4 regions of the Microbacterium phoenicis genome follow, and region 4 is predicted to be linked to each of the others. Evidence: predicted binding sites of a transcription regulator. Region 4 holds the regulator's gene; each other region holds the start of a gene.
The links. The regulator HrcA, encoded in region 4, represses chaperone genes, less so after heat shock. The targets are predictions, from matches to a motif close to TTNGCACTCGNNNNNNNCGAGTGCNAA.
Positions count from the first base shown of each region.

Region 1 (3,431 bases), 810 kb from region 4:
CGCGTGGGTGTGATCGTGCTGTGGTCCGTCGTCGCGACGGTGGCGATCGTGGCCGCAGGTGTGTTCGGCACCCTGTACGCCACCGGGCGGTTCGACCCCGCTCCGGTGCCGGCCTCCACCGGCACGGCATCTGTCGTCGCGCCCCGCGTCGACACCTCCTACCAGGTGCTCGTTCTGAACGCGACGGCGGAGAACGGGCTCGGCGCGAAGGTCCGCGACGACGTCATCGCTGCAGGATGGGATGCGGCGGATGTCGAGGCGAGCAACGCGAGCTCGAACGACTTCCCGACCACGACGGTCTACTACGGCACGGCGACCGACGAGGCCGCCGCCCGAGGGCTCGCGGACGCCATCGGCGGAGCGGACGTCTCCCTCGATGACACCTACCAGGTGGTGGCGCCGCCCGAGACGACGGATGCCGGCGGGACCAGCCGGCCGCAACTCGTGATCGTCGTGGGACTCGATTTCGGCTCGGAGTGAGCCCCGCGCGACGCGATGTGTTTCGCCGTCGTAAACACTTCGGTGCACGGGTGTCAACAAAGCCCGGAACCGCGGATTCCGGCCTGGGCGCGTGGCTAGCATTTCGATGTCCCACAGCTTCAGGAGATTCGCATGACCCAGGGAACCGTCAAGTGGTTCAACGCCGAGAAGGGCTTCGGCTTCATCACCCTCGGTGACGGACAGGACGTCTTCGTCCACTACTCCAACATCGACATGTCGGGCTTCCGCGTCCTCGAGGAGGGGCAGGCCGTCGAGTTCACCGTCGGCAGCGGCCAGAAGGGCCCGCAGGCCGAGTCCGTCCGCGTCGTCGCCTGACGAGTCTCAGCTCTCGTACCGGCGGAGGAACGCTCCGCCCACCTCGGCGGGGTTCAGCTCGGTCGCGGACCTGTTCTCGATGGCTTCCGTCTCGTCGCTGTCGGTGACGGAGACGAAGAGCGTGACGCCGTCCAGGGCTGCGGACACGGCGTCGACGTGCTGCCACCCGGCGAGTTCGTCGCGCCACTCGGCGGTGTCCCGCCGCAGGTAGGCGTCGTAGCCGGGTGACGCGAGGCCGCCCGCGGCCTCCGCCTCGGATCGTCTCGCGTCGTCGTGCTCGATGGTGGTGACGCTCGGCCCCGCGCTCATCGCGCCGTCGGCGGTCGTCAGCACGCCGGTGACTGCTGTGATGAAACGACCTCGACCAGCGTCGGCATCCGTTCCTCCACGCGGTGATCGGGCTGTGCGTGCGGCCATCAGTGCGATGTCGTCACGGTAGCGCGAGTCGGTGTCGCACGGCTTGCACTCGCTATGGTCGAGTGCCAGAATGATTTAGCACTCACTCATCCTGAGTGCCAGAACGATCCCGCTCCCAGTCCCTGGGGGCACGGTACTGAACCTCACGTCCGGGAGGGACGACACACTTATGGCAAAGATCATCGCTTTCGACGAGGAGGCCCGCCGCGGCCTCGAGCGCGGCCTCAACACCCTGGCCGACGCCGTCAAGGTGACGCTCGGCCCCCGCGGCCGCAACGTCGTGCTCGAGAAGAAGTGGGGCGCCCCCACGATCACGAACGACGGCGTGTCGATCGCCAAGGAGATCGAGCTCGACGACCCGTACGAGAAGATCGGCGCGGAGCTCGTCAAGGAGGTCGCCAAGAAGACCGACGACGTCGCCGGTGACGGCACGACGACCGCCACGGTCCTCGCCCAGGCGCTCGTGCGCGAAGGTCTGCGCAACGTCGCAGCCGGCGCCGACCCCATCTCGCTCAAGAAGGGCATCGAGAAGGCCGTCAAGGCTCTCTCCGACGAGCTGCTCGACGGCGCGAAGGAGATCGAGACCAAGGACCAGATCGCGGCGACGGCATCCATCTCGGCTGCCGACCCCGAGATCGGCGCCCTGATCGCCGAGGCCATCGACAAGGTGGGCAAGGAAGGCGTCGTCACCGTCGAGGAGTCCAACACCTTCGGCACCGAGCTCGAGCTCACCGAGGGCATGCGCTTCGACAAGGGCTACATCAACCCCTACTTCGTCACCGACGCCGACCGTCAGGAAGCCGTCTTCGAGGACCCCTACATCCTCATCGCGAACCAGAAGATCTCGAACATCAAGGACCTTCTCCCCGTCGTCGACAAGGTGATCCAGGAGGGCAAGGAGCTCCTGATCATCGCCGAGGACGTCGAGGGCGAGGCTCTCGCGACGCTCGTGCTCAACAAGATCCGCGGCATCTTCAAGTCGGCTGCCGTCAAGGCTCCCGGCTTCGGCGACCGTCGCAAGGCTCAGCTCCAGGACATCGCGATCCTCACCGGCGGCCAGGTCATCACCGAGGAGGTCGGTCTCAAGCTCGAGAACGCCACCCTCGACCTGCTCGGCCGTGCCCGCAAGGTCATCATCACCAAGGACGAGACCACGATCGTCGAGGGTGCCGGCGAGGCATCGCAGATCGAGGGTCGCGTGACCCAGATCCGCCGCGAGATCGACAACACCGACAGCGACTACGACCGCGAGAAGCTCCAGGAGCGCCTCGCGAAGCTCGCCGGTGGCGTGGCCGTCATCAAGGCGGGCGCCGCGACCGAGGTCGAGCTCAAGGAGCGCAAGCACCGCATCGAGGACGCCGTCCGCAACGCGAAGGCAGCCGTCGAGGAGGGCATCGTCCCCGGTGGTGGCGTCGCGCTCATCCAGGCCGGCGAGAAGGCGTTCGCCAAGCTGGAGCTCGTCGGTGACGAGGCGACCGGTGCGAACATCGTCAAGGTCGCCATCCAGGCGCCGCTGAAGCAGATCGCCCTCAACGCCGGCCTCGAGCCGGGCGTCGTGTCGAACAAGGTCGCCGAGCTCCCCGCGGGCCAGGGCCTGAACGCCGCGACCGGCGAGTACGTCGACATGTTCGCCGCGGGCATCATCGACCCGGCCAAGGTCACCCGCTCGGCGCTGCAGAACGCTGCGTCGATCGCCGGCCTGTTCCTCACCACAGAGGCGGTCGTCGCCGACAAGCCCGAGAAGGCGGCGGCTCCGGCCGGCGACCCGACCGGCGGCATGGACTTCTGATCCAGCGCTGACAATCAGCACGAAGGGCCCCTCCTCCGGGAGGGGCCCTTCGTCGTTCCCGGGCGCCGGATGGCCGCCGCAGCGTCCCGTGCGGAATGTCAAGGGAGCATCCGCTTCGGTGGCAGGAGTCCATTGTGGGCGGTGAGGCGTCGTCCACGCCGTGCACGGTGGCCGTCATCGCGCAGCGTCGCACGGGCCTCGTCACATCGATCCGAGGAGAGGTTCCCATGGCAGACCACGATGACTCCGCCGTCGTCGGCGACGACGCGCAATCCCCGCAGAACGGTCCGGACAGCGACGGGTCCGAGAAGCCGGGCGGCCTCGGGAAGGACGGCACCATCCCCGCTGATCCCGACGGCGTCGCCGCCGGGATCAGCGACACCCCGTCGCACTTCAACCCGGAGGAAGA
Region 1 covers NZ_CP154849.1:2,585,934-2,589,364, reverse strand. The annotation lists gene ABCU91_RS12650 (LytR C-terminal domain-containing protein) at 1-480, shown strand, start outside; gene ABCU91_RS12645 (cold-shock protein) at 613-816, shown strand; gene ABCU91_RS12640 (hypothetical protein) at 823-1,149, opposite strand; gene groL (chaperonin GroEL) at 1,403-3,022, shown strand; gene ABCU91_RS12630 (hypothetical protein) at 3,250-3,431, shown strand, end outside.
Region 1: the regulator HrcA is predicted to act here: its motif matches at 1,309-1,335, upstream of groL (chaperonin GroEL).

Region 2 (3,431 bases), 1.2 Mb from region 4:
GCGCTGGCGAGGGCGATGCCGCCCATGGCCTTCGCAACGCGCGATCGGGTGAAGACGGACATTGTGCTCCTTGCTGTGGTGACACGGGTCGAATCGGGCCCGGCCCGGTGTGATCAACCTAGCGGTGAGCCCGTCTCCTCAATGTTGCCGTTCGTTAACGATGTGTAACGAGGTGGGCACGCTCCCATAACGGCGGGGAAAGCGGCATCCGGCTCGGTCAGACCGGGTCGGGGACGGCCGTCACCGCGCGGGCACGTTCGCGGCGGGAGGCCAGGAGCGAGTCCACCGCGAACACCGCGATGGCGACCCAGACGAGACCGAATCCGATCCACCGCTCGAACGGCATGGGCTCCTGCAGGATGAGGACGCCCGTGAGGAACTGCATGATCGGCGCGATGAACTGCAGGATGCCGACCACGGTCAGCGACGTGCGCCTGGCACCGGCGGAGAAGAAGAGCAGCGGGATGGCGGTGACGGCGCCGGCGAGCAGGAGCAGGATCATGTGGCCGGAGCCTTCGCGCCCCATCGTGAGCCCCGACGTCACTCCGACCGCGACGAGCTGGATGACGGCGATGGGCACGAGCCAGAAGGATTCGAGTGTGAGGCCGCTGACGGCATCCACCGAGGGTCCGATCCGCTTCTTGACGAGACCGTACGTCGCGAAGCTCGCCGCGAGGGCGAGGGCGATCCACGGCACGTCTCCGACCGCGACGATGATGACGACGACGGCCGCGACGGCGATGCCGACGGCGACCCACTGCGCGGGGCGCAGGCGCTCCTTGAGGACGAGCACACCGAGGAGGACGGTGGCGATCGGGTTGATGAAGTAGCCGAGGCTCGTCTCGACGACATGACCGGTCAGGGTGCCGATGAGGAAGACCTGCCAGTTGACGTAGATGAGGAGGCCTGCGACGAGCGTCCAGAGCATGAGCCGTCGGTCGCGGAGGATGGCGCGCATCCGCCCCCAGCCGCGGGTGACGGCGATCAGCGCGACGCAGAAGACGAGGCTCAGCACGATGCGCCAGCCGACGACCTCCCACGGCGTCGTGGGGGTGAGGCTGACGAAGTAGAGCGGGAGGAAGCCCCAGAGGACGTAGGCCGAGAAGACGAAGACACCGCCGAGGGACTTCTCGCGGGCGGCATCCTCAGGTGTCATGAGTACGAGCCTACGACGGTCATGACACCACCGTCAGCACCGGGACTGCCGACGTTCGCGCGGATCCTGCCAGGGAAAGACGCAGGGCCCGGATGCCGAAGCATCCGGGCCCTGCGAAAGGTGCTGCGTGTCAGCGGACGACGACCGCGAGGACGTCGCGAGCCGAGAGCACGAGGAACTCGTCGGCGCCGAACTTGACCTCGGTGCCGCCGTACTTGCTGTACAGAACGCGGTCGCCGACGGCGACGTCGAGCGGAACGCGGTTGCCGTTGTCGTCGATGCGGCCGGGGCCCACGGCCACGACCTCGCCCTCCTGGGGCTTCTCCTTGGCGGTGTCAGGGATGACCAGGCCACTTGCGGTGGTCTGCTCGGCCTCGACCTGCTTGATGACGATGCGGTCTTCGAGCGGCTTGATGGAAACCGACACGTTCTACCTCTTTCTTGCTGGTGGGGTCCTGCTTCAAGACTCATCAGCACTCGCTTACCGAGAGTGCTAACGAAAGTCTAGGGCGCGGCTGGCACTCATGCAACGCGAGTGCCAGCAGTGATCCGGATGCCGGTGCGCCTAGGCTGGCCGGATGGAACAGGCCGAGCTGACCGCCCTGCTGACACCACAGGGATTGCGCATGGTCGACGAGGTCGGACCCCTGGCATCCACCACCGAGGTCGCCGCCGCCGTCTCGCGTCTGCGCGCCGCGGGCCACTCCCCCGACCTGGTGTCCGCCGTCGTCGGACAGGCCCACCTGCGGGTGCGGGCCGCCGCGAAGTTCGGCCCGTTCGCGGACCGTATGCTCTTCACCCGAGCGGGACTCGAGCAGGCCACCCGCCTCGAGGTGGCCGCGCGTCACGCGGGGCGATTCCGGGATGCCGGGGTGCAGCGCGTCGCGGACCTCGGCTGCGGCATCGGGGGCGATGCCCTCGGCCTGGCGGGCCTGGGGCTCGACGTCCTGGCCGTCGACGCGGACGAGACCACCGCAGCCCTGGCGGCCTACAACCTCGCACCGTTCGGCGAGGCGGTCACCGTCCGGAGCGGCCTCGCCGAGGAGACCGACCTCGACGGCTGGGACGCCGTCTGGCTCGACCCGGCCCGCCGCACCGCGGGTCACTCCGAGACCTCGCGCACCCGACCGGAGGACTGGTCGCCGTCGCTGGAATGGGCTTTCGCCCTGGCGGAGCGGATGCCGGTGGGCATCAAGCTCGGTCCGGGACTCGACCGCGACCTCATCCCCGAGGGGGTCGAGGCGCAGTGGATCAGCGTCGACGGCTCGACCGTCGAGCTCGTGCTCTGGTCGGGCTCGCTGCGACGCGAGGGGGTGCGGCGCTCAGCCCTCGTCATCCGCAGCGGTTCGGCAGCGGAGCTCACCGCCCCGGCCGACTCCCCCGATGAGCCGGTCCGCGAGCTCGGCGCGTTCCTCCACGAGCCGGAGGGCGCGGTCATCCGCGCGCGCCTGATCGGCGAGGTGGCGCGGGACCTGCAGGCGGGGATGGTCGCCGACGGCATCGCCTACCTGACGTCGGATGCCGCGTTGACGAATCCGTTCGTGCAATCGTTCCGGGTGCGCGAGGTCCTGCCGGTGAAGGTGCCGGCGATCAACGCCGCCCTGCAGGCGAACGGAATCGGCACCGTCGAGATCAAGAAGCGCGGCGTGGATGTCGATCCGGCGCAGTTCCGCCGCAAGCTCACGCTGCGCGGAGACGCGTCGGCGACGCTCATCCTCACGCGACTCGGCGAGGGGCCGAAGGCGAAGCGGGTCGCGGTTCTGGCCGACCGGGTCTGACTCAGCCGAAGAGCGCGCCCTGGGTCGCTGCCCACCACAGCCAGCCGAGGCTGTACAGCAGCGAGGCGACGCTGAGTCCCAGGCCCCAGAGTGCTGTCTCGCGCTTCTCCCACGGGCGGCGGAGCGCCAGGACGGCGAGGACGACGCCGATCACCCCGATCGGGAAGCCCCAGCCGACGAAGCACGCGAGGATCAGTCCGAGCCCGCCGAACAGCACCGACCAGCCGGCGCTCCGCGGCAGCACCGGCGTCGGCGGGATCCACCGGACGTCGGGCGAGGAATCCTCCGTGGGATCCGGGTGCACCGCGAGCGGCGGCGCGACGGGAAGCGGCTGCGTCAGCTCGCGCCGGAAGCCCCCGCGATGAGCGCCGGGGAGGGCGGAGTCCGTCGGCGCGGGCGCGACGTCTTCCGACGCCGGCTCGACGATGGGGTCCTGACACGAGGAGGCGGGTCCTCGTGGCGGGTCGGCGGGGCGCGGCATCCGCTCGTCGGTCATG
Region 2 covers NZ_CP154849.1:12,875-16,305, forward strand. The annotation lists gene ABCU91_RS00045 (ABC transporter substrate-binding protein) at 1-62, opposite strand, end outside; gene rarD (EamA family transporter RarD) at 218-1,156, opposite strand; gene groES (co-chaperone GroES) at 1,287-1,583, opposite strand; gene ABCU91_RS00060 (THUMP-like domain-containing protein) at 1,735-2,934, shown strand; gene ABCU91_RS00065 (hypothetical protein) at 2,936-3,430, opposite strand; gene tsaD (tRNA (adenosine(37)-N6)-threonylcarbamoyltransferase complex transferase subunit TsaD) at 3,427-3,431, opposite strand, start outside.
Region 2: the regulator HrcA is predicted to act here: its motif matches at 1,672-1,698, upstream of groES (co-chaperone GroES).

Region 3 (3,431 bases), 710 kb from region 4:
GCACCTCGGCATCCGTCTCGTCCGCCAACCGCGCCGCCATCTTGCGCGCCTGCACGGGACCGACCCGGTCGTCGCTCGCGGCCGCGTAGATGAGGGATGCCGGATACCGCCGCCCGGGCTCGATGAGGTGATACGGCGAGAACGTCTTCACGAACTCCCAGTCGGCGGGATCATCGGGGTCGCCGTACTCCGCGATCCAACTGGCACCCGCCGACAGCCGTGTGTACCGCCGCATGTCGAGAAGAGGCACGCCGCAGACGATCGCGCCGAAGTCATCGGGGTACTGCGTCAGCATGTTGCCGACGAGCAGGCCGCCGTTGCTGCGGCCGTGGCAGGCGATGCGGTCGGGCGTCGAGACGCCGCGCGCGACGAGGTCGCGGGCGACAGCGGCGAAGTCCTCATAGGCGCGGTGGCGGTTCTCGCGCAGGGCGGCGAGGTGCCACTCCGGTCCGAACTCGCCGCCGCCGCGGATGTTCGCGACGACGTAGACGCGTCCCGCCTCGAGCCAGGCGGGGCCGACGATCGTCGGGTACTCGGGGGTCAGGGCGTGCTCGAATCCGCCGTAGCCGTTCATGAGGACGGGGAGGGCGCCGGAGCGCTCGCGGGGACCGACCTCGAAGTACGGCACACGCGTACCATCGGCCGACGTCGCCCAGTGCTGCTCGGCGACGAGTCCGGAGGCATCGAAAGTGGCGCGGCTGCGATCGACGACGCGCGGCTCCGCACCCGGCTCGAGAACGAGGAGCGTCGGGGGAGTGAGGAAGCCGCGAGCGACCACCCACAGCTCGTCGTCCTCGTCGTCGTCGGCGGTGGCGATGTTCGCGCTGAAGAGGTCGGCGTCGCCGAGGCCCAGGTCGAGGTCGACACCGACGAGCGTCTCAGGGTCGAGTGACACGAGCCGGCTCTGCACGCGATCGAGGATCGTCAGGACGAGGCGCGTGCGGGTCCAGGTCCAGGACTCGAGCACCGCCGTGTCGTTCGGGGCGAAGGCGACGCGCAGGTCCGACCCGTCGCCTTCCGTGACGGTCTCCAGCGGTCCGATGAGGAGGGTGCCCGACGGATGCGTCGTGTCGCCGATGCGCCACGGGGTCGTGGTCCGGACAGTGACGAGGTCGCCGTGCACATCCACGTTCGCATCCTGCGGCACGGCGATGAGCCTCGGCTCGCCGCCGTCCCACACCCACGCTTCGGAGTGGAAGAAGTCGTGCGCGATGACCACGATCGGCGTCGCCGTGCCGCCCGTGCTATCGACGTGCGCGAACACGCCGACGTCCGAGGCGACCCCCGTCACGATGGGCGGCGCGTCTGCGAGGGACTCACCCCGTCGCCAGGCGCGCGCGCTGATCGGATACCCGGAGTCGGTTACGCCGCCTCCGTGCAGGGCGGTGGCGACGAGCAGGGTGTCGCGATCGACCCACGCGATCATCGTCTTCTCGGCGTCCAGGGTGAACGGGGTGTCGTCGACGAAGCGACCCGCGTCGAGGTCGAACTCGCGCACGACGGTGGCGTCGCCGCCGTCCGGGCTCAGCCGCACGAGCGCACGTCCGGTGCCGGCGGGACCGTGAACCGCCCCGGCGAACGCCCAGGCGACACCCTCCTCCCGGCCGAGCGCATCGACGTCGAGCAGCACCTCCCACGTCGGCTCACCCGCCGCGAAGGCCGTGCGAGATGTCCGTCGCCACAGACCGCGAGGGTTCGCGGCATCCCGCCACAGGTCGTACATGAGATCGCCGTGGCGGCTCGGGACGACGAGTCGATCGGGGTCCTGCAGGATGCCGGTCAGGCGGCGCTCGAGCTCGTTGCGGGTGTCGCTCGAAAAGGCCGCCTCGGTCTCGGCGGTCCGTTCGGCTGCCCAAGCGCGGGCCTCGGGCCCGTCGATCTCCTCCAGCCAGAGGAACGGGTCGGCGGGCTCGGGGGCGGTCTCGGAGGCGCTCATGTCGCCAGCCTACGGCCGTCGCCGCCGGGGGCGTTCGCCGTCCGAGAACCGTTGGCACTCGGTGGGGCAGAGTGCTAATCTGAACCTACTTGAGCCGCTATGGCTCAACTTTGAGACAACAACATCGAAGGAGAGAATCATGGCAACCTACGACCCGTTCCGTGACCTCGACCGCATCGCGTCGACCCTCTTCGACACGCGCCGCGGCCCGCGACGGATGCCGATGGACCTGTACCGCGACGGCGACCACTACGTCCTGAATGCCGACCTGCCGGGCATCGACCCGGGCTCGGTCGACATCGACGTCGACGGCCAGCTGCTCACCATCCGCGCCGAGCGCACGGTGGGCGCTGCCGACGGGGTGAAGTGGATCACGCGCGAGCGCGAGACCGCGAGCTTCCTGCGCCAGTTGAACCTCGGCCAGGGCATCGACACCGACGCCATCACCGCGACCTACAACAACGGCGTCCTGACGGTCACCATCCCGGTGAGCGAGAAGGCCAAGCCGCGCAAGGTCGAGGTCGTCGCCGAAGGGTCGGCCCCGACCATCGCGGCCCACGAGAGCGAGCCGCAGCCGATCGACCAGTGATCGGCGGAGCGCTCCCGCTCTGACGAATCGCCCCGCATCCCGTGTCGGATGCGGGGCGATTCGTCTACGGTCACACTCCGCGCAGACGCGCCGTCAGCTTCTCGAGCTGGGCGAGTTCGTCGTCGGTGAGCACCGACATCCGCTCGGCGATCGTGCGGCCGTGAGCAGTGGCCATGCGGCGGAACGTCGCCGCGCCCTTCTCCGTGGCGCGGAGGATCGCGCCGCGACCGTCTTGAGGGTCCGGGCATTTGGCGACGAGACCCCGAGCGACCATCCGATCCACGAGGCGGGACACGCTGGGCTGGCTGATCAGCATGTTCGCGGTGACGTCGCGAAGTCGCGCCGTGTGCTCGTCGCATCGGGTCACGGTGAGGAGGACGTCGTACTCCGCGCTGGAGAGGTCGTCGTCATCGAAGTCCTGGGAGATCTCGGCCAAAACCTCGTGCTGCGCGCGGAAGAGGCTCTCCCATGCCGCGATGGCGAGGCGTCGATCGGTCATGGCGTCCACTGTATCGTCGCGTGCCCGCACGACGAGCGCGGTTCGTCGCTTCGTGGTCACCCGGACGTCACGCGCCGTTCCCGTGTGCAGGAAAGCATTCTGGCTCACCCGATGGAAGCGAGGCGCGCCCGTGAGCGTGATGAGACAGACAAGACGACGAGGCACTCGTGCCGGGATGGCGATGGGTGGACTCGGCGTCCTCGTCGCCTGCACCCTGACCGCCGGACCCGCGTTCGCGGCCGCCGGCTTCACCGAGCAACAGAAGACGGCGACCTACGCGTCGGACGCCGCCGCGTCGACCGGTGACGCGAAGGCGCCCAGCGCCGACAACTGGTCGGTCCGCATGATGGATGTCTTCGACGGCCTCCGCACCGACCGCGGCCCGGGCGGCAACACGGCCGTCATGG
Region 3 covers NZ_CP154849.1:1,064,611-1,068,041, forward strand. The annotation lists gene ABCU91_RS05205 (prolyl oligopeptidase family serine peptidase) at 1-1,936, opposite strand, end outside; gene ABCU91_RS05210 (Hsp20/alpha crystallin family protein) at 2,076-2,525, shown strand; gene ABCU91_RS05215 (MarR family winged helix-turn-helix transcriptional regulator) at 2,596-3,024, opposite strand; gene ABCU91_RS05220 (acid phosphatase) at 3,200-3,431, shown strand, end outside.
Region 3: the regulator HrcA is predicted to act here: its motif matches at 1,988-2,014, upstream of ABCU91_RS05210 (Hsp20/alpha crystallin family protein).

Region 4 (3,431 bases):
CCCCACGCGGATGCGGCGGACGGCCGCGGCGTGGTGCGCTTCGGCGCCCGTCAACCGGACGACATCGCCCGGGCCGGCGGCACCGGCATCCTCGATCAGGAAGTGGAGGGCCACGATCAGCGCTTGAACTTGCCGCGGAGCTTGGAGAACAGGCCGGGGTGGAACTCCGCCAGGTGCGGCGGCGCCGGACGCATCCGCTTCGCGAGCTCTTGCACAAGAGCCCGGGACTTGGGGTCGAGGTGTGAGGGAGTGACGACCTGCACGCCGACGCGCAGATCGCCGCGCTGGTCACCGCGGAGCGGCGTGATCCCCCGGCCGCGGATCGTGAGCTCGTCGCCCGCCTGGACGCCGGAGCGGATGTCGAGGTCGACGGAGCCGTCGAGCGAGTCGATCGTGACGCTCGTGCCGAGGATCGCGTCGACCATCGAGACCTCGAGGGTCGCGAGCAGGTCGTCGCCGTCACGGCTGAACACGTCGTGCGGGGCGACGGTGACCTCGAGGTAGAGATCGCCGTTCGGGCCGCCGGCGGGGCCGACCTCGCCCGAACCGGGGAGCTGGAGGCGGAGGCCGGTCTCGACACCGGCGGGGATGTCGATCGACACGGTCCGGCGGGCGCGCACACGGCCTTGGCCCTGGCAGGTGGAGCACGGGTACGGGATGGTCGTGCCGTAGCCCTGGCACGTGGTGCAGGGCTGGGAGGTGACAACGTTGCCGAGGAGGCTCCGGACCGTCCGCTGGATCTGGCCCGATCCGTGGCAGATGTCGCACGTGACCGGCTGGGTGCCCGGCTGGCAGCACGAGCCCTGGCAGGTCTCGCAGAGGACGGCGGTGTCGACCTCGATGTCGCGGTGGACGCCGAAGACGACGTCGCCGAGGTCGAGGTCGACGCGCACGAGCGCATCCTGACCCCGCTCGCGACGGGACCGCGGGCGTCCGGCACGGGTCCCGCCTCCGCCGCCCCCGAAGAAGCTCTCGAAGATGTCGCTGAAGCCGCCGAAGCCGGCACCGGCCCCGCCGAAGCCGCCGGCGTCGCCGCCCATGTCGTAGCGCTGGCGCTGGTCGGGGTCGCTCAGCACGTCGTAGGCGTGCGTCACGAGCTTGAACTGCTCGGACGCATCCTCTCCGGGGTTCACATCCGGGTGCAGCTGGCGCGCCAGACGCCGGTATGCCTTCTTGATCTCCTCCGGGCTCGCGTCACGCGCGACACCCAGGACCTGGTAGTGGTCAGCCACAATCACCTCTCCGGCCCGCGGGCCGCTTCGTTCAGCGCGACGTCTCGTCTTCTTCGAGCAATCGCGTCAGATAGTGCGCGACGGCGCGAACCGCCGCGAGATTCGTGGGGTAATCCATCCGCGTCGGCCCGAGCACACCGATGCGGGCGTGAGAACCCCCGGCGTCGTACTCGCCCGCGACGATGGATGCCTCGGACAGCCCGAACGGCTCGTTCTCGCGTCCGATGCTGGTCGCCAGTCCGCGGTCGTCGGCGACCATCTCGCCCATCAGACGCAGGAGGGTCACCTGCTCCTCGATCGCCTCGAGGAGGGGATAAATGCTGCCGCGGAAGTCCGACTCGCGGCGTGCGAGGGTCGCGGATCCCGCCATCACCATGCGGTCCTGGCGGAACTCGTCGAGCTCCTCACCGATCGCCCGCAGCACGATGCGGCGGTTCTCCTCGCGTGGGGCGGCGGTCTCGGCCTCGAGGATCTTCGCGATCGCCGCCGCACCGTCCTTGACGCTCTTGCCGGTGAGGAGCGCCGTCATCGTGAGCTTGAGCTGCGATGCTTCGTCGGCGGACGGTTCGGTGGCGAGGAAGACGACACGCTGCGAGACCCGACCGGTGTCGGTCACGACGATGATGACGATGCGCGTCCCACCGAGGTGTACGACCTCGACGTGCGAGACGTTCGCCCGTGCGAAGGACGGGTACTGCACGATCGCGACCTGGCCGGTCAGCCGGGTGAGGGAACGGACCGTGCGGACGAGCAGGTCGTCGAGGTCGCCCGTGTCCTCGAGGAAGGCCCCGATCGCGGAGCGCTGCGCCGACGTGAGCGGGCGGACGTCGGCGAGGTGGTCGACGAAGACGCGGTAGCCCTTGTCGGTGGGCACGCGGCCCGACGAGGTGTGGGGCGCAGTGATGAGTTCCTCGTCCTCGAGGAGCGCCATGTCGTTGCGGATGGTCGCAGCCGAGACACCGAACTGGTGACGGTCGACGATCGCCTTGCTGCCGACCGGCTCGCGCGTGTCGACGTAGTCCTGCACGATCGCACGCAACACCTGAAGACCGCGTTCCGAGACCATCACCCCTCCTCCGCTGGCACTCTCGATCTGGGAGTGCCAATTCTACCGCGCGAGAAGCGATCTGCTCGGATCACGCGGTGAGCGCTCGGACGACCGCGTCGGCCAAGAGCCTCCCGCGCCGAGTGAGGATGACCCGTCCGCGGACGGCCGCAGCGCCGTCGACGAGTCCGTCGGCGATGAGGGATGCCACGTTCCGCCGCCCCGCGACGGTCGCCTCGTCGACCGCGACGCCGTCGACGATGCGCGAGCGCAGCAGGATGACCTCGAGGCGACGGGCCTCGGCATCCGGTCGCTCCCGTCCCGCCGCCGGGGACTCCCCCAGCGCCAAGCGCTGCGCGTACGCGGCCGGGTGCTTCACGTTCCACCAGCGCAGACCGCCGACGTGACTGTGCGCGCCGGGGCCGTAGCCCCACCAGTCCTGACCCCGCCAGTACGACAGGTTGTGACGCGAGCGCTGCGCGGGGCTCGTCGACCAGTTCGACACTTCGTACCACCCGTAACCGGCGCCAGCGAGCGACTCGTCGGCCAGCTCGTACATGTCGGCCTGCAGATCGTCGTCGGGGGCGGGCACCTCGCCGCGGCGAATCTGGCGCTCGAGCTTCGTTCCGTCCTCCACGATGAGCGCGTACGCCGAGATGTGATCGGGGGCGAGTGCGATCGCCGTCTCGAGCGAGGTGCGCCAGTCGTCCAGCGACTCCCCCGGCGCGCCGTAGATGAGGTCGAGGCTGACGGCGACCCCGGCATTCCGCGCCGCGGCGACGGCGGTCGCGATGTTCGCGGGATCATGGGTGCGGTCGAGCGCCGCGAGGACGTGCGGCACGGACGACTGCATGCCGATCGAGAACCGCGTGACACCGGCGGCGGCGAGTGTCCGCGCGACCTCGTCGGTCAGCGTGTCGGGATTCGCCTCGACCGTGACCTCGGCTCCGTCTGCGAGGCCGAAGGAGTCGCGGATCCCGCCGAGCATGCGCGCGAGGTCCCCCGGCGGCAGGAGCGTGGGAGTGCCCCCGCCGAAGAAGACCGTCTTCGCCGGACGGAGCGGACCTCGGGCTTCGAGCACGTCGCGGGACAGCGCGATCTCGTGGAGCACCTCGTCGGCGTAGGCGTCCTGACGCGCACCGCGCAGCTCGGTC
Region 4 covers NZ_CP154849.1:1,772,762-1,776,192, reverse strand. The annotation lists gene ABCU91_RS08695 (16S rRNA (uracil(1498)-N(3))-methyltransferase) at 1-114, opposite strand, end outside; gene dnaJ (molecular chaperone DnaJ) at 117-1,232, opposite strand; gene hrcA (heat-inducible transcriptional repressor HrcA) at 1,264-2,298, opposite strand; gene hemW (radical SAM family heme chaperone HemW) at 2,369-3,431, opposite strand, start outside.